Regions from separate parts of the Lactobacillus sp. B4005 genome, predicted to be linked through region 2. Evidence: riboswitches for the same ligand, from Rfam matches in the RefSeq annotation. Region 2 holds a riboswitch; each other region holds the start of a gene.

Region 1 (6,106 bases), on a different contig from region 2:
AATATTGCATATAGCGATGATGGCATTAACTTTAAAAAAGATGCTCATAATCCAATCATTGCTGCTGCTCCAGCTGATAATACGCAGCATTTCCGTGATCCGAAGGTATGGCGTCAAGGCAAGTATTATTACATGATTTTAGGCAGTCAGGCGGCAAATGGCTTAGGACGGGCGTTAACTTACCGCTCTGAAAATTTATTTGACTGGGAATATTTGGGACCAATTGCTAACGCACAAACTAGTGCGCAAGAGGGCTTTATGTGGGAGTGCCCCGATTTATTTACACTAGGAGACCACGACATTTTATTGTGTTCGCCGCAAGGCATCGAATCCGATGGTTTACGCTTTTTAAACGAGTTTCAAACAGGCTATTTTAGTGGCAAAATGGATTATCAGCAGAACATATTTACTCACGGGGCGTTTACAGAATTAGACCATGGACATGATTTTTATGCAGTCCAAACAATGCTTGCCCCAGATCATCGGCGGATTTTAATTGGCTGGATGGATATGTGGAATGCCTACTTCCCGGAACAAGCCGACGGCTGGTCGGGTGCGCTGACAGTTCCGCGGGAATTAAGTTATGCTTCTGGTCATTTGTATATGAAGCCGATTACTGAATTAATGAGTTTGCGAACTGAAAAAATTATGGCTGAAGAGGGAGTGGTAACATCCCTTGAGGTCACGACGCCGGATCCGCAACATTGTGAACTGCTTTTTGAAGCCAATACGTCATCTTGGTCGGGTAATGAAATTAGTTTTACGCTTGAGAGCAAACAGCAAGATTTGGTTTCATTAACTTGGAATAAAAAAACTGGGCAAGTAACGGTTATCCGCGCTGATAAACCTGATGGGGATGATAAACGCTATGGTAATCTCCAGCCTAGCGCAAGCTTAAAACTGCATATCTTCATTGATACGAGTTCGATTGAGTTCTTCTTAAATGATGGTGAATTGGTCTTTTCAGAGCGTTATTATACCGAGAATCAACCGCAAATCTTCTTTAGCGCTGATAAAGGAATTAAGGCAAAAGTCGAAGGTTATACTTTGGCACAATAAACTCTAGCTAAAAAGAGCAGCAGTGGTGGTTAAAACATCACTGCCGCTCTTTTATTATTTTAATGTAAATAAGGCAACGTTAGTGGCTAATAAAAGACCGGCGGCCCATAACCAATCGCTGCGTTTGACGGGAACAGCCACGATGACCGAGCGCTTGGCATCTTCGCGAAAGCCGTGCGATTCCATTCCCTGTGCCAAGTTTTCGGCCGAGTTAAGCGCGACTAGGATAGCCTTAAAATAGAGACCGGGAGACCAAAAACTAAGATAAACGCCACGCATCATTGCCGCTGTGCGAATTTGTTTAACGGCAGTTTGCATGCGTGGAATAATGTTGAGTGCTGCTAGGACCCCGTATGCGAATTTGCTAGGTAAATGAAAATTCTGTTCAAATGAACGTGCCAATTCTTCGGCACTAGTTTTTTGGGCGACACAGCAGATTGTTAGCGTGTAAACGTAGATTCTGCTAGAAAGACTTAAAGCGTTGGTTAAATTAGGCTGAGGTGCAAACCAGTAGAGTGTGGCAAACACGGTAAAGGCCGCAATTAATGGTACGGTAAAAGTTAACAGGAGATTTTTAACTTTCATGTGGCAGTAAAGCAAATAGCACGTGCAAAAGCCGATAATCAGCACATTGGTAATTAGGCTGGTTTTAAAAGATATTTCAACCGAAATAATTAAAGCGACAATGAATTTAAAACTGGGATTCATAACAAGCCTCACTTGTCTACGTATGTTAATTGTTGCTGGTCAAATAAAAGGTGGTAATCGCACCAATCTGCCAAATTAGTTAGTTCATGGCTGATAATCAGAAGTGTCTGCCCCCTTTTTTCCTGGCTTTCGCGCAACAGACCCATTACTTTTTGTGCCGATTGGTGATCTAAACCGCTTAAGGGCTCATCAATTAATAAAACGTCTTGATCAGCAATTAGCATTAATAAAATTTGTAATTTCTTTTGTTGACCGCCCGAAAGTGAGTAGACGACTTGGTCTAGTGTCTGGTCAAGATCAAGGTCTTTCACCTCTTTCGCAATTTTTTGATCGGAATAAAAGTTGCTGGTGCGCATTTTTTTACTTAGGTTAAGTTCATCTTCAACGGAAACGTTAATAAATTGATCACTTGCACTTTGAAATATCTGCCCGACTTGACGCAAATATTTTCGCATGCGCAAGTTGCGAATTTCTTTTTGGCGGTAAGTCAAACTACCAGTGTATGTGAGCATCTTGGTTAGCGCATTGAAAAGCGATGTTTTCCCCACACCATTAGGGCCAGTAATTAAAGTGGCTTTGCCTGCCACAATCTTTAGGTGCTCCTGTTTTAACAGTAACCGGTTCTGCTTAATTAAGGTATTAGTAAGTTCAAAGCAGCTTGTTTCATTAGTTGGTAGGGCAAAAGAATAAAGCTCGTGGTGGTCATTTTGTCGAAGAAGCTGCTTTTTTTCGGCAGTGCTTAAGGCAGTAACCTGGTGACCGGTAAATTTAAACAAACAGTCACAAATACCCTCATAATCGGCTAGAACATGGTCGCTTAGAATAATTGTTTTTCCTAAATCACGAAGATGAGCCAACTTTTTAATTAAAAATTGGCGGGCAACAGGGTCGCAACTGGCAAAAGGCTCATCAAGCAGAAAAAGATCGACATCCATTGCAATTAAAACAGCAAGGGCTACTCGTTGTTGCTCACCGCCAGACATAGTATTGATTTTTTGATCAAGCAGCTGGTCGATCTGGGCAAAAGAAGTTGCTTTTTGCAATCGTTTTGAGTAGTGCTCACGGTCAATTTCCAGGTTTTCAAGTGCAAAAATGATCTCCTCACGCGGTGTTGCCATTGTGAATTGTTCGCCAGCATTTTGAAACATCATTGCACTCTTAAGCCCATTAAGATCGACAGTTCCACTAACTTTACCAGCATATTTAGGATAAAGGCCAGCTAAAATTTTTAATAGCGTCGATTTACCGCAACCTGTTGGCCCGATTAATAAGGAAAATTTGTCCGTCGGGATATTAAGATTAACATCTTGCAAAATAGGCTTTTTTTCATCATATGAAAAAGTAAGGTTTTTAGTTTTCAGCAATTTTTTAACCAATCTAAAAAAGTCGCCATGGCATAAAAGCCAGGCGACGTTAAAATTCAATACTTTTCCCTTCGCTGGCATTATCCATAGCAGGTTCAGTGGGTATATTCTCAGCCAAGATGGCACCCCAATATTTCAGGTCAATTATACATAAAAGCAATTTTCTTGTCTAGTTGCGGCAAATTAGGCTCCCTTAATAGCACTTAAGGCTCAACTTCTATCACAGATGTTAAAAACATATAAATAGCGGCGCTTTTTGCTATATAATAAAATTATGAAAATAAATTACTAATTAGAAGGTGACATCATGGCAGCAGTTAAGCTAGAACAATATTTGGCAAGTGTATTGGATTCAACTAATGCGGATACGAATGAAGTCCGGCTAAAGCCCGGAAACAAGGCCTTTAACCTGTTTAGGGTTTACCTTGAAAATCATAATACGGGTATTCACCGGTACCAAACCAGCAATCCCACAATTTTGTACGAAGCTGAAGGCATGGCAAAAACTAAAATTAACGGACAAAACTTAACTTTAAAAGCGGGTAATTTGCTGTTTTTGCAAGAAAAATGTGGCTATGAGGTCGAAAAACAAGGGAAAAATGATCTTTTGGTCAAATTAGAATTTAGTTCAAAGGTTAATTGCGCGGATTTTTGGGGAGAAAAAGCAACGCTCAATTCACGTGAACAAAAAGTAGCCGAACAGCTTGTTCAGATTCTCAAGACTAAGAGACTATTAAGTTTGCGCTGCTCACAAATGTCGCGACCGAGTCAGTTAATGAAAAAAGTTATTGATGAATATTTAAACCACAATCTTTTTACGCGCAGTATTATTGCCGCAGAATTGCGGATACTCGTGATTACGGCAATTAGAAATCAAGACTTGGAAACAGCGCCAGTTAATCAACATAAGTTTGCGCAAACGGCGTTAGAGCGTTACATTGATGCAAATTATACTGATATTACTTTAAATGAAACAGCAGAACACTTTGGACTCAACCCAAATTACTTTTCCAGTTTAGTTAAGCAAAAAACTGGTAAGAGCTTTGTTGAACATGTTGATGAACGCCGCATGCAGGAGGCACGCAATTTGCTTGCTCGACCTGACATTTCGGTTAAAGAAATCATCGCGCGGGTCGGTTATAACGGTAAATCGTTCTTTTACAAAAAATTTAATGAATATTACCATGAAACGCCGGTACAAATGCGTGCGGAACTGTTTAGACAGGCCAATATCAATTTAAAGTAAGAGCAATATTTTTATTAAAAAAGGAGCGGACTATTTTGCAGAGCGCTCCTTTTTAAGTTACATTTTTTCTAAACGTTTAATTCGGTCACTTGTAGGCGGGTGACTGTCGAATAAGTGGGTAAGACCATGCCGCTTACGTAGCGGATCTTCGATATACATGCCAGCACTACTTGGATCAGCAGCTTTCATGGGGTCAGAACCGTCAATTTTTGTCAAAGCAGAAATCAAACCGTGAGGATTACGGGTCAACTCAACTGAAGAAGCATCTGCTAAATATTCACGGTTGCGTGATAAAGCCATCTGAGCAAGACTGGCACAAATAGGTCCTAAAATAAGTACAAAAATGATCGCCACGATTTTGAAAATAACGACAATAGTATTGCCATTATCGTTATCACTGTCGCGATCATCATCAATCCACCAAATATAGCGACTGGCAATACCTGATAAATATGAAATGACACCAACCAGTACGGCTGCAATAGTGGAAACCAAGATATCATAATTTCTAATATGTGAGATTTCGTGACCTAAAACGCCCTCAAGTTCCTCGCGATTCATCATGTCAAGTAAGCCCTGGGTGACAGCAACCGCAGAATGGTTTGGATCCCGTCCGGTTGCAAAAGCATTAGGACTAGGATCATTGATAATAAAAACGCGTGGCATTGGTACTTTGCCGACTAGCGCCATATCTTGAACAATGTGCCATAAAACGGGGTTATCTTGTTCATGAATTTCTTGAGCATGATTTAGACTCATAACCATATTAGCGGGATTAGGCAAGACAATTAACATGTAAATTGCACTAAAAATAAGCGCAATAATAACCCCTAATAAAGGTCGATTGCCCCAGATAAAACCTAATCCGGCACCAACTAAGGCGAGAATAATGACGAATAAAATCAAGATGCCAGTAGTTTTGCGTTTGTTGCTGGCAATTTGTTGAAATAACATAAAATTGACCTATTGCTTAAAATTTAACTTTAGGTACTTCTTTTTCAGCTTCACTCGTTTGTAAGTAATCAACTTTGCGGAATCCGTGGATATTAGCAACGATATTGGAAGGAAAAGTTAACAACTTTTGATCGTAAAGAGCTGCAGATGAATTGTAAAGTTGCCGTGAATAAGCAATTTTATTTTCAGTGTTGGTTAATTCTTCCTGCAGTTGAGCAAAGTTCTGGTTAGCTTTTAAATCAGGATAATTTTCCGATAAAGCAAAGATTGATCTCAAAGTATCAGAAATTTGGTTAGAAACCTTTAACGTTTGGGCATGATCATCACTTGGAATAGCAGTCAACTGGTTCCGCAATTGAACAACTCTTTCCAGAGTTTCACTTTCATGCTTGGCATAACCCTTAGTAGTTTCAACTAAATTAGGAATCAAATCATTGCGCCGCTTTAATTGCACATCAATCTGGCTCCAAGATTCGTCAGTGTAAACTTTAGCTTTTTGTAAGCCGTTATAGATTGCAATATAAATTGCGATGAGCAGGATAACAATAATCGCAATAATTATTATTAACCAAGTTGAATTTGACATAATTTTTCCTCCTTATGTTTTATTCAATTATAACTGATAAAGTTAAACTTGAGTATTAAAAAAAGCTTTAGCAGCATTTGCAGGTAAAGCTTTAATAATTATTAAGTTTTATAGTAGTATCAATGCCCAGCCAATTAGTGTCAAGATGATTAAACCGGCGTATTGCATTAATAGCCATTTTTTGAAAAA
Region 2 (6,106 bases):
TTGAAATCAATGGTACTTCTACCGGCGGTGGTCCTAAAGTGCTTTTGCAGGGATCAAGCAAATTTGGTGAAGTGACGATTAATTATGTTTAATGAGAGTTATCAAAATGAGCAAAGACCTACTTAAAAATGTAGCCGCTGATCGTATGATTAAAGAAATGATGGGTAAATTTTCCCAACATCAACAAAATTACTTTTTAGCGGGAAAAACGATTGGGACCAGCACCTATTGGATTAACGACTTTCATCCGACTGCACTTAATTTTGCTGCTTATCTTTCACCTCAAGTAGCCTTAGCTGAACAAGAACGGTTCTTTCAGCAAATGATCGAAGAACTAGAGCAAGTTGCTCGCAAAATGCAAAAGAAAGCCCTAATTACTTATGATTATGCTCCGCAACTAGTCTTTAATACTCTGGCCAAGGATAATGGCTTTCACTTAATTAGAACCACGGTTATGCCCAAGATGCCTTTATCTTCAGCTTTAGATCAGACCAAAGCTATTAAAATTGCAAGTGATTTTGAGCTGATAAGTCTGACCGCTTTGAAAAAATGTCCAGAACAATTAGCGGAATTAACGCGACAAAGTTATGCCGATTACCAAGAAAATCACCGGGCTAACCCAGTGGCTGATCTTTCTTTAGAAAAGTGGCAAGAAGTTATTTATGCCGATCAGTTGCTAGATGCGCCACTAGTTTTAAGAGTAAAAAATCAGCTTGCTGCCTACTGTTTTACCTTTGAAGATCATCCGCATGAATTAACGTGGGGCTGGATGGGAGCAGTAAAACCAGAACTACTAGATTTTTTACAACAACGGCAATTAAGCTGGGCGCAAGCAAAATATCAGACTTTAACTGGTGAATTTGACTCAACAGATAAGTTGGCAACAAGAACTTACCGTAATTATGCCTTTGAACTGTGTCCGGTCTATGAAACTTATTTAAAAAATGTGTAATAAGAATATTAGGGCTAAAGTAACATGAGATAGTAGTTAATTATTTAAAATTAAATCAATAAAAAACTCCGCTAATAAACGGAGTTTTTGTGTGCTTAAAATAGCGGGCAGCTTTAATGCTGCCAATTAGTGTTTAGCATTGCGGCCACAGTTTCTGCAATATTACTGCTTTGTGCAATCATTGAAATAACAGCGGCGCCGGCAGCTTTAGTGCCAGCAATTTGGGTTAAATCTTTTTCTGTAATACCCCCAATTGCAACAATTGGACGGTCCGTTTGTTGGACCAATTTTGTCAGTCCAGCAATTCCAATTTCTGGATCAGCATCATCTTTAGACTGAGTAGCAAAGATGGGACCACTACCGTAATAATCAATTCCGCTAATATGATCCGCAAGACTTATTTCAGCATTTGTTGAACAAGAATAACCGACAATCATTTTTCCTTGCACATCTTTTATTACCCGGGAAATATCTTCATCGTCTTGTCCAACATGAATTCCTTCGGCACCAGCCTTTTGGGCAAGTTTGACATCATCATCAACGAAGAAAGGAACATGGTATTTTTGGCAAAGTTCATGTAGCTCTTTTGCCATTGGTAAGCGGTCATCTTCGTTTAACGTTGACTTTGGTCCTTTATCACGAAACTGATAAGCAGTGATACCTGCTTTTAAAGCTTCTTCGACCAATTCAGGTAAAGTCTTTCCGGCTGGCAAGTCTTGTGTCCCGCAGACGAAATATGCGGTTAATTGTGTTGCGTTAAATTGAGCCATAATCTCCTCCTAATCTACCTTAACCCAATGATTAAGTGGTCCATGACCGTGACCAACCTGAATCGTTTGTTCAATCGCCTTGGTGACATACTGTTTGCCGATTTTAATTGCTTCACTGAGAGTATGGCCCAGAGCTAATTGAGCAGTAATGGCGGCTGCAAGAGTATCACCAGTGCCGTGAGTCCTGTTAGTGTGCGTCCGTGGACTGCTAACCCAAAAGTCGGTGCCATCTGCTAATAAAGCGTAATCGCGCACAATTTCGGCGTTAGAATGTCCGCCTTTAATAAGCACGTTTTTTACACCCATTTTTTGCAAGCTTCGTGCTAATTGGGGATATTCTTGTTCACTAGTAGCCTTAATTCCGGTAAGAGCTTCTGCTTCAGGCAAGTTAGGCGTAATGAGGTTAGCTAGCGGCAATAGCTCATTTTTAACGGTGGCAATAGCATCTTGGCTAAGAAGAGGCGCTCCGCCTTTAGCCACCATAACTGGGTCGATGGTTACCGGACCAAAGTCATATTTTTGCAGATTAAGAGCTACTTGATGGACGTGCGCTGCATCTCCCAACATCCCCGTTTTACAAGCCTTAATCTTAAAGTCTGAGGCTAATGACGCAAATTGGGCATCGACCATTTCAAGTGGTAATAAAAACGAGTCTTGGACTCCGAGCGTATTTTGGGCAGTCACAGCTACAACCACCGCTGTCCCAAAAACATGTTGCATCTGAAAAGTTTTTAGATCCGCCATAATTCCGGCTCCACCACCGGAATCAGTCCCAGCAATGGTCAAAACTTGGGGAAATGAATTTAGTTCTTCTGTCATTATTGCTAACCTCCTTAATCAAATTTAGCAATAGCTGTAATCTCGGTTTCTTTGACTTTAGCTAAATAATCCATCAAATACATGCTAAATGTGCCAGGACCTACTTCAGGATGATCATTAACGAGCAATTCTCCAGTAGCTGCAAAAACTAGGCAAGCTGTTTGCGCAGCTTCAAAAGAATTATCGCAGACGGCCGCAAAGGCGGCAACAATGCTTGAGAGCATGTCACCTGAACCAACGTGTGCCTGAAATAGCGGGGTACCATTGTAAACATGAGCGATATTTTGACCATCGCTAATCGTGTCTGTTACGCCACTGGCAATAATTGTACAATGCAATTTTTGCGCAGTTTTACGCGTAATTTCGTCAAGATCGCCACTGCCTGAACCCGCATCAATACCTTTGGCATTCCAGGCAAAACCACCTAAAGCGGCAATTTCACCAGCGTTGCCACGAATGATTGTAGCTGGGAAAGCTTCTAGCAATTTTTGTGCGGTTTGCAGGCGGTAATTGACTGCGCCAACGGCAACGGGATCAAGGACAACCGGTTTTTGAGCTTGCGCGGCAAGTAGCCCCATTTCTTTCATTTGCATAATTTGCAATTTAGTCAAAGTCCCGAGGTTAATGGCAATGCTTGATGCCATCTGAAACATTTCTTCGACCTCAGCAATTTCCTTACTCATGATGGGCGAGGCACCCAGCGCATTTAAGCCGTTAGCGACATCTTGAACGGTCACAAAATTGGCGGCATTAAGAACAATTGGATTAGTTTCACGTAATTTAGCTAACAGATCTAGTTTCATAATCTCTCCTTTAAAAATCTCCTGCGCCGATTTTAGGTCAATAAAAAAGCTTTGACATATTTGTGTCAAAGCATAAGTGGATTTTTGACACGTTCCTACGCAAGAATTAGCTTACAGGTTCAAAGGGTCTGGCTATCCGCCATCTCAGCCTTCAAAAAGGCACCCCTCGTGTTATCGGTTTCAATTATAGCGACTTTTGCTGGGCAAGACAATAACTAATTTAACCGAATTGCTGCAGTGACTCGACTAAGGTAAACTAACTACTAAGAAACACGCAACTATTAATTGGGCGAGGGAGATAATAATGACTGAATTTACAGCACAATTGCGTTATGCGGCAAAGGATCTGTGGAAAAAAAGCATGGAGCAGCCCTTTGTTAAAGAGCTGCAAAGTGGCCAATTGCCATTGGCTACTTTTCGGTTTTACTTATTGCAAGACAGGTACTATTTAGCTGAATTTAGCAAAATTCACCGGCTAATGGCAAAGAAAACTACTAGTCAAGAAGTGCAACGATTCTTGCTGGCAGGTGCCCAAGATTTGCAAGAATGTGAAATAACGATGCAACAGCATTTTTTAGCGGAATTAAAAGTCACATCCAATGAGATTAAAGAAACTGACGCAGCACCAACGGCGTATGCCTATGTCAATCATCTGTTTAAAACGCTTGAAAAAGATGGCCTTGCTCCTTGTGTCTGTGCCATTTTGCCTTGCTACTGGCTTTACCAGGAAATTGGTCAAGCATTGGCGCAAACGGGTTCACCGGTTGCACTTTACCAGAAATGGATCGAGACCTATGATAGCGACTGGTATGACGTCAATGTCAGTCGCATGTTAAAGTTGACCAATGACTTAGCTGCTCAAGCTTCAGAACGAGAGCGTGGGCAGATGCAGAAAGCCTTTGTGCGCAGCAGCTATTATGAATGCCGGTTTTGGCAAATGGCGTATGAGCAGGAGCAGTGGCAATAGCTTTTCTGACCTAAAGAATTGTTTTAATTAAAAAAGTAATTTTCAGATTTCGGAACTAATTATTTAGTAAAAAGTCTATATAAACAGTCAATACTTTTATAAAACAATTTTGCTTAACATATTATTTTTAAACTCTACAAATGCAAGCTTTGTTTTGATAAATAATGTGTCAAAGATCTTTTGCTTATTTTTTCTTTAAAATTAGTTGATTTCGACTTTTTGTTTTGACGGTTAGTTTCTCTTACCAGGTTGATATTAGTGCAAATGGCGAAACAAATAAAATTAAGCTAATAAAATTATTTAATGCCTCTAAACTCGTAGCATAATTTTTGTTCAATATTTGTAACTGTGATGAATACCCAAGTTTGCAGCCTAGAATAATGAGTAAATCATGTTTAACACCTATCTTAATATTTTTAACACTGCTATTTAGGGATTGCTAAATTAAACAATTAAACCGTGGTTTGTGCTTAAATCAACATTTTTTGCTTAAATTTTACCCTTTTTCCTAACGAGAAATATATCTCAAATATTAAAATTATATATTCTACTTTTTCTAAAAAATTACTTGCACTTTCATAAAATTCGATTGAAAAGCAATCTTTAATTGAATTTTATAATCAAAATTACTTGTTTAAATTTTTGTAAATTATATTAAAATGTAAGCGGTTATGTGATATAAGTAACATAGTAAAATAGCGAAGCTTAGTATTTTAGAATGAAGAGGTTATTACCATGAAAATCAAAGCAGCCGTTTTAAATAGATCAGATTCTGATTTGAACTTGGAAGAGGTTGTCCTAGATGACCCTAAAAGTAATGAGGTTTTAATAAAGACTGTTGCATCAGGCATATGTCATAGTGATATTGAATTTCAAAATGGTGGGTTTCCAATTCAAATGCCAGTTATTTTGGGCCATGAAGGAGCCGGAATTATTGAAAAGGTTGGAAGAAATGTAACTGATTTCAAAAAAGGCGATCACGTTGTAGTTGGCTTTGCATATGATGGAAATTGTCGATTCTGTAGAAATGGCCTGCCAGGATCATGTGTTAACTTTAACAAATTAAATACTAGTGGTGGACCAATGCTGGATGGTACCTATCGTCTGCATAAGCAGGACGGGCAAGATATAGGTGTATTTTTTGGTCAATCTTCTTTTGGGGACCATATTGTTGCCAATGTAAACAATTTGGTCAAGGTACCGAATGACTTGGATTTACGCTTAGCTGGTCCTTTAGGATGTGGCTATATGACAGGAGCCGGTACAGTTCTTAATGCTATAAAACCTGAAGTCAACTCTAACTTAGCCGTTTTAGGAACCGGTTCTGTAGGTTTAGCTGCAATTATGGGTGCTGCTGTTTCTAATTGTAAACATGTAATCGCAATAGACAAGAACAATATGAGACTAAAAATTTCTAGAGATTTTGGGGCTACTGAAACTATTAATAATACTCAGGAAAACATAATTGATAAAATTAATGAGATTGTAGGTAGCGAAGGTTTGAACTATGTTATTGACACTACTGGTGAACCTGAAGTAATGAAACAAGGTTTGACTGCGCTAACGATAAAGGGACAATTTGCAGTTGTTGCGATGGGAACAAAAACTATTAAAGAGCTTAGTCCGATGATAGACATTCTAGCGGCATCAAAGAGTATTTCTGGCATTATTGAAGGCGACTCGGTTCCACAAGAATTTATTCCTGAAATGATTGATTTGTACCATGCAGGTAGGTTTCCAATTGACAAAATTGTTAAATTTTACAAACCAGAGGAGATTAATCAAGCTATTAAAG
Region 3 (6,106 bases), on a different contig from region 2:
AATGAATTTTCTGGAGCACATGATATTAGATTAAGTGGCCCAGCCGCTTTATATGGTGACGTATTAGAATCTACTTTAAAAATTTTAGAAACTTGTCGTCTGCCAATAACAGGATATGAATTTAATGAGTTTATTCATGGTATTTACAATGCGGTTAATAATCAGTCAACCTTATTTTTCATTGACGATGGTACTGAGCCTAAGATTAATCTTCTTGTTAAGATCTTGGGCGAATGGACCGAAAAAATTTATCTTGTTAGAGGTAATGGACCGAGTGAGGATAAAATTTTTAGCTATGGTTTAGACATTCTACCACAGTTTGAAACCTTCATTTATCCAATTGTTTTTCAAGTCATCGCCGCCTTGGTACCAGAAATCAGCGGTATTGATCCAAGTATTCCTAAAGATCCAGCTTTTCATCAAAAGATGGGCAGTCAGGGTGTGCTAAAAGATGTATAAAAAAATTGAAATTGTAATTGCTACACATAGTGAATTAGCTGCGGGATTCAAAAAAACAATCGAATTTATTGCGGGTAAACAGAAAAATATTGCTTATTTTTCTGCTTATACCACAAATTGTAAAAATTTTGACCAAATAATTGATACTTATTTGGCTCAGTTAAATGTTGATGGCATCATAATCCTTACAGATTTATTTGGTGGTAGCGTTAATAATCACATTATGAAAATTCTTGCAAATGATTGTCGCATTCATCTAATAACTGGGATAAATCTTCCTTTAGTTTTATCTTTAATTACAAATGTGAAAGGAAATAACATAGAGAATGAGATAAAAAAGGCTATTACCGAATCTAAAAATGGAATTATTTATTGTAATGAACTAAGTAAGAAAAAAGTGGTAAATAATTTGGATGAATTTTAATTATGAAAGGAAAAGATTATTATGATCAAATTGATCAGAGTAGATTATCGCTTGCTACATGGTCAAGTTGCTGTTTCATGGACATCAAACTTAAATATTGATGCGATTTTATTGGTTAGTGATACGTTAAAAAAAGATAAGATGCGAAAGCAAACAATTGCACTAGCGAAACCTAGCGGAGTAAAAGTAGTCGCTAAAACGACATCTGAAGCAATAGAACAATTAAGAAGTGGTGTTACAGATAAATACTCATTACTTATTGTATGCGAAACAGTTGCCATTGCAGAAAAAATAATCAATTGTACTAATTTCAAAGAACTAAATTTAGGCAATGTATCTTTTAGAAAGAACACAACAAAATTTAGTAACAGCGTCTACCTTAATGATCAAGAAGCTGCTCTTATTCAAGAAATGGTTAATCACGGAGTAAATGTTTTTGCACAAATGATTCCTGATGATACAAAGCATTCATTTAAATAAATAGGAGGCATTAACTTGATTTTAAAAACTTTTTTAATTTTTTTACTATCATTTTTAGGATATAGTGAATGGTTCTTAGGTACAAGTTATATTCAAAGGCCGATAATTCTTGGTCCATTGGTTGGTCTAGCCATGGGCGATTTGACTTCAGGGGTAATTATGGGTGCAACTTTAGAACTGGCGATGTTGGGATCAATTTCAGTTGGAGCATATAATCCACCAGATCCTGTTGCAGGCACAATTTTAGGTGTAGCACTGGCAATACAAAGTAATGCAAGCGTTGGAGCAGCTCTAACAATGGGGATTCCAATTGCAACCCTAATGTTAGCCTTAAACACAGCTTTAGGTCAACCTGTGATGCTTATTTTCATTCATAAGTGTGATCGAGATGCTGCCGAAGCTAACACCAGAAAGTTTACTATCGATATGCTAATTTCAGGTTGGATTCAAAGCTGGCCAGGACTGATTTTTATTCCTTTAGCATTTTACTTTGGTTCTGGTGCAGTAGAGAAAATGCTCAACTTTATCCCAGAGTTTGTCCAAACGGGTATGAACATTGCCGCTGGCATTTTACCAGCACTTGGATTTGCTATGCTATTAAAAATGATTATTAATAAAAAGAATTTTTTGTTCTTCTTTTTAGGCTTTTTTGTGATTGCATTTACCAAATTTACAGTAACTGAAGTGGCTATTTTTTCATTTATCATCGTTGCCTTCATGCTTCTTTATATCCCTGATAAAGAAGATACAGATAGAAAGCTTTTAAATAATTCAGGAAAGAATGGTGATGGATTTGATGAGTTTTAGACCTGAATACAAAAGAAAAGTTAAAAAAACTGATTTACAAAAGATTTTTTGGCGTAGCATACCATTAAACCATTCATGGAACTATGAGCGAATGGCAAATGTTGGCTTTGCTTGGGCATTGATGCCATTACTAAAAAAGCTTTATCCACAGAAAAAAGACTTTTCTAATGCTATGAAGAGACATCTGGAATTGTATAACGTTACACAATATATTTCGACGTTTCCTATGGGAATTGCTGCAGCAATGGAGGAAGAAAACTCCTTAAAATCAGATTTTGATGAAAGCTCGATTTCAAACGTTAAAACTGCTCTAATGGGACCGCTTAGTGGAATAGGAGATAGCTTTTTTTGGGGAACAATTAGAGTAATTGCTACAGGGGTAAGCATCCCACTAGCATTACAGGGAAATATATTAGGACCAATTCTTTTCTTTTTGATTTTTAATACAGTGCATTATCTTTTTAGATATTATGGTACTTTTTTAGGGTATGGCTTAGGCACCAATGTTATTTCGGAAGTTGAACAATCCGGACTAATGAGTAAACTTACCAAGTATGCTTCAATTGTGGGAATGATTGTAGTTGGTGCAATGACAATGGACATGGTAAAAGTAAATTTCGTTTTTAAAGTTGGTTCAACAAAAACGGGTGGATCTACAGTTCAATCATTACTTAACGGAATTTTCCCAGGTATTCCTGTACTGTTAGTATTCGGATTAACTTATTGGTTACTAAAGAAAAAACTGAATCCCTTATGGATTATGTTAATCATGCTATTACTAAGTATAGCTGGTGCATATTTCAAATTACTCGGCTAATATTTAGATAAATTACTAAGAGTCCAGGAAAGACTAGCTCTTTAAACAAAAAAGAAACAGACAAGACACTGAAAATTGTGAAGTGACCCCCCAAATTTAGGACAAATTTGGGGGTTATTTTATGGCTAAATTATCTAAGCAAGATAAAATTGAAATCTATCATCTTTGGCATGATTATCAAGTTGGTCCTAAGTTTGCAGCTAATATAAAGTGTCCTAATTTTAGGGTTCACTTCAAAAATAGTTTTGTCTGCTTTTTACTATTTTCTTCCCACCAAAGTTGATTACTCGGACTGCGCATGTGCCAATATTTCTTTAAATTCATGGTCATAAGCATTAATCTTAGATCATTTTTAACTTTTGTCTACCCTCTTAGGCACAACTATGCGCATGATTTTTATAAGCAAAAAAAGTTTTAGATCCATTTGGATTTGAATGCTCGCTTAGATGAAATACTGTAATATATACAAATAAAAACGTTGTATCTGTAAATTCAACGTTTTTATTGGTCTAAGTAAATAGCTTTTTCAAAGCTCAATAATTTAAGCAATTTTTGGTTTTAAGGCCTGATCAAATAAGTTAGTAATCAATTTTACCAAAACGCCGTCAAAGACAAGCGCAGAGAGTATACAAGTAATAAACATGATAACTTGCAGTTGGATGCTATACTTACTCCAGCCGTACAAAAAATACGTTGGAATAAAACTACCAAGGCCGGCAAAAAAGGCCCCTGTTAGTACACTTTGCCAAGAAAATGCTTGATACCGACTTTTTTGCGGAAAAAAGCCAATTTCATTAGTTGCTCCTTGAATCACACCAGACAAAATTGTTACTGCACCCCATTGGCCGCCAATAGCCATTTCGACAACTGCTGCCAATGTTTCACCAATTGTTCCTGAACCAACCGTTGGCACGAAATACATCGCTAAGGGAGCTGCCATTAGCCATAATCCAGAAAAAACAGTATCTGTTACCGGAGCAAAGCCAGTCGGAAGCAGTAATAACTTAATTAAATTGTAAGCCCAATTAAACCCGTAAGTATAGATTACTCCCATAATAATTCCAATTAAAGCAATCAGGATAATTGCTTTAACGTTCCATTTTGATGATCTTGTAAACATAAAAAATACTCCTAACTAACATTCTAAGTCAGTAGGAGTACTCTAATATACTTAATAACACTTCCCTAACGCAGGTATTGTCCTGTTCAGGTTCGGAGGGTATTTCTCAGCTAAATGTGGCACCCCTAGTGACTTTCTTATCTTTTTGCCTATTATAACACAATATCAAGAAGACATTTTAAATTATTCAATTAACTAGCAATTTAATCAAAACTGACTAAAACTAGCCAACTTTTCTTTAGTCAAATCACGGATAATTGCACAAGTTAAGTCAACTGAGGCCTTAAAGTCTTGATATGCGCTGAAGCAGTATGCCGAATGCTCGTAACGCACTGGAATTCCGATAACAATAGTTGGCGCACCATTTTCATAGTAAATTGCCGCACCATCTTGTCCGCCACCGGTCCGAACCGAACGAGTATATGGAATATTGTTTTTATCCGCTAATTCACATGCGTATTGTTGGAATTTTGGATTAGGCAAAAATGAGGTATCCATATCACGCAGCATTGGTCCACGCTTTAAGCCTGTTTGAGAAAGCCATTTTGGAGTAAATGTATCATCTGCTGGACATGATTCAAGCACAATCCCTAGGTCTGGCTTAATACTTCTAGCTGTTACGTACGCTCCTCGTAAGCCGACTTCTTCTTGACTCGAAAGTGCGGCTACAACGTTACAGTCAGTCTTTTCGCCGTTGAGATTATCCAAAACATCAGCCATTGCAGCTGCACCAAACCGGTCATCAAAATCCTTACCGAAGAAAAGACCGGTTTTTTCATTGTATTCGCACTTGACGTCAACAAAAATGGGACAACCAGTATCAATTTTATAATCATTAATTGTTTCTTCACGAGAACTAGAACCAACATCAACTGACATATTTTCTACTTCCGGTACATTGTCACGTTCTTCTTTAGTCATGAAGTGCGGTGGCTTAGTTGCTACTACGCCAGGAACATATTTACCGTCACGGTTTCTAATTTTTACCCGTAAAGCTGGAATATTATATTTAACCCAGCCGCCAAGCGGAACAAATTTAATCATTCCGTTTGGTCTAACTGCCTGAGTTATAAAACCAACAGCATCAGAATGGGCATCAAGCTGGATAATTGGCTGACCAGTTTGATTTTCTTTTTTAGCAGCATAAACGTTGAGCATACCATCAACTTTTATATCGGCAATATCTTTTACTGTGTCAGTGAATAATTTGATAAACTCTCCTTCAAAGCCGGAAGTTGAATTAGCATCCGAAAAAGCTTTGAGCATTTTTATTTCTTGTTCTTTTTCCATCGTTGTAATTGACCTTTCGCTTATTAAACTTTAAATTTCATTGTAGCAAAAAACAATTATTTAAGCTATTTCTGAAAAAATCCTACTGCTTTTGGCAAATTTGATAATTTTGTCCGTAATTTCGGTAAAAAATGGCTAAAAAAGTTCAAAACAAGCTCCTTTTTCCCGATAAAAATGATATAATCAATTTTATTAGGAATTTTGAGTTTTAAGTGAAAGGTAAATAAATGCCGAAAAACGACAATATTGATAATATTATTGATCATAAATTGTTTACCGAAGATGATATTCACCTGATGTGTGTCAAATTGGGTAAGCAATTAACTGAAGACTATGCTGGTAAAAAGCCATTAGTTATAGGTGCATTAAAGGGTGCAATTTTCTTTTTAACTGACCTGGTACGTGAAATGAACGTCAAAGAAGAAATTGATTTTATGGACGTTTCTAGTTACGGTGATGGTTTTGAATCTTCAGGCGAAGTGAAAATCATTTCCGATTTGGCTACAGATGTCAAAGATCGTGATGTTTTAATCGTTGAAGATATCATTGATACCGGATTAACCTTGAAATATATGAAGGATTTGCTCCAAAAACGCGGCGCTAAAAACGTTAAATGCTGCGTGTTACTGAATAAGGAAGCTAATCGAAAAGTTAATGTTAAGGTTGATTATTTTGGTTCAAAAGTCGGAAACGAGTTTGTTGTAGGCTA

The links. A riboswitch is a leader RNA that binds a small molecule or an ion and turns the genes downstream of it on or off. The one in region 2 is predicted to bind thiamine pyrophosphate.
Region 1: another riboswitch for thiamine pyrophosphate. It lies ahead of J3U73_RS06925 (ATP-binding cassette domain-containing protein); the one in region 2 lies ahead of thiM (hydroxyethylthiazole kinase).
Region 3: another riboswitch for thiamine pyrophosphate. It lies ahead of J3U73_RS00200 (ECF transporter S component); the one in region 2 lies ahead of thiM (hydroxyethylthiazole kinase).

What each region holds. Positions count from the first base shown of each region.
Region 1 is NZ_JAFNOZ010000002.1:517,413-523,518, reverse strand. It holds gene J3U73_RS06935 (glycoside hydrolase family 32 protein) at 1-1,059, shown strand, start outside; gene J3U73_RS06930 (energy-coupling factor transporter transmembrane component T family protein) at 1,114-1,767, opposite strand; gene J3U73_RS06925 (ATP-binding cassette domain-containing protein) at 1,776-3,131, opposite strand; TPP riboswitch at 3,181-3,271, opposite strand; gene J3U73_RS06920 (AraC family transcriptional regulator) at 3,439-4,377, shown strand; gene htpX (zinc metalloprotease HtpX) at 4,435-5,331, opposite strand; gene J3U73_RS06910 (LemA family protein) at 5,348-5,917, opposite strand; gene J3U73_RS06905 (SLC13 family permease) at 6,026-6,106, opposite strand, start outside.
Region 2 is NZ_JAFNOZ010000003.1:67,786-73,891, forward strand. It holds gene J3U73_RS07585 (LiaF transmembrane domain-containing protein) at 1-92, shown strand, start outside; gene J3U73_RS07590 (hypothetical protein) at 107-952, shown strand; gene thiE (thiamine phosphate synthase) at 1,066-1,722, opposite strand; gene thiD (bifunctional hydroxymethylpyrimidine kinase/phosphomethylpyrimidine kinase) at 1,732-2,541, opposite strand; gene thiM (hydroxyethylthiazole kinase) at 2,556-3,344, opposite strand; TPP riboswitch at 3,420-3,521, opposite strand; gene tenA (thiaminase II) at 3,649-4,311, shown strand; gene J3U73_RS07615 (NAD(P)-dependent alcohol dehydrogenase) at 5,047-6,106, shown strand, end outside.
Region 3 is NZ_JAFNOZ010000001.1:14,861-20,966, reverse strand. It holds gene J3U73_RS00230 (SIS domain-containing protein) at 1-459, shown strand, start outside; gene J3U73_RS00225 (PTS sugar transporter subunit IIA) at 452-883, shown strand; gene J3U73_RS00220 (PTS sugar transporter subunit IIB) at 905-1,363, shown strand; gene J3U73_RS00215 (PTS mannose/fructose/sorbose/N-acetylgalactosamine transporter subunit IIC) at 1,379-2,170, shown strand; gene J3U73_RS00210 (PTS system mannose/fructose/sorbose family transporter subunit IID) at 2,160-2,987, shown strand; gene J3U73_RS00205 (hypothetical protein) at 3,109-3,270, shown strand; gene J3U73_RS00200 (ECF transporter S component) at 3,529-4,107, opposite strand; TPP riboswitch at 4,153-4,244, opposite strand; gene J3U73_RS00195 (M42 family metallopeptidase) at 4,315-5,397, opposite strand; gene hpt (hypoxanthine phosphoribosyltransferase) at 5,625-6,106, shown strand, end outside.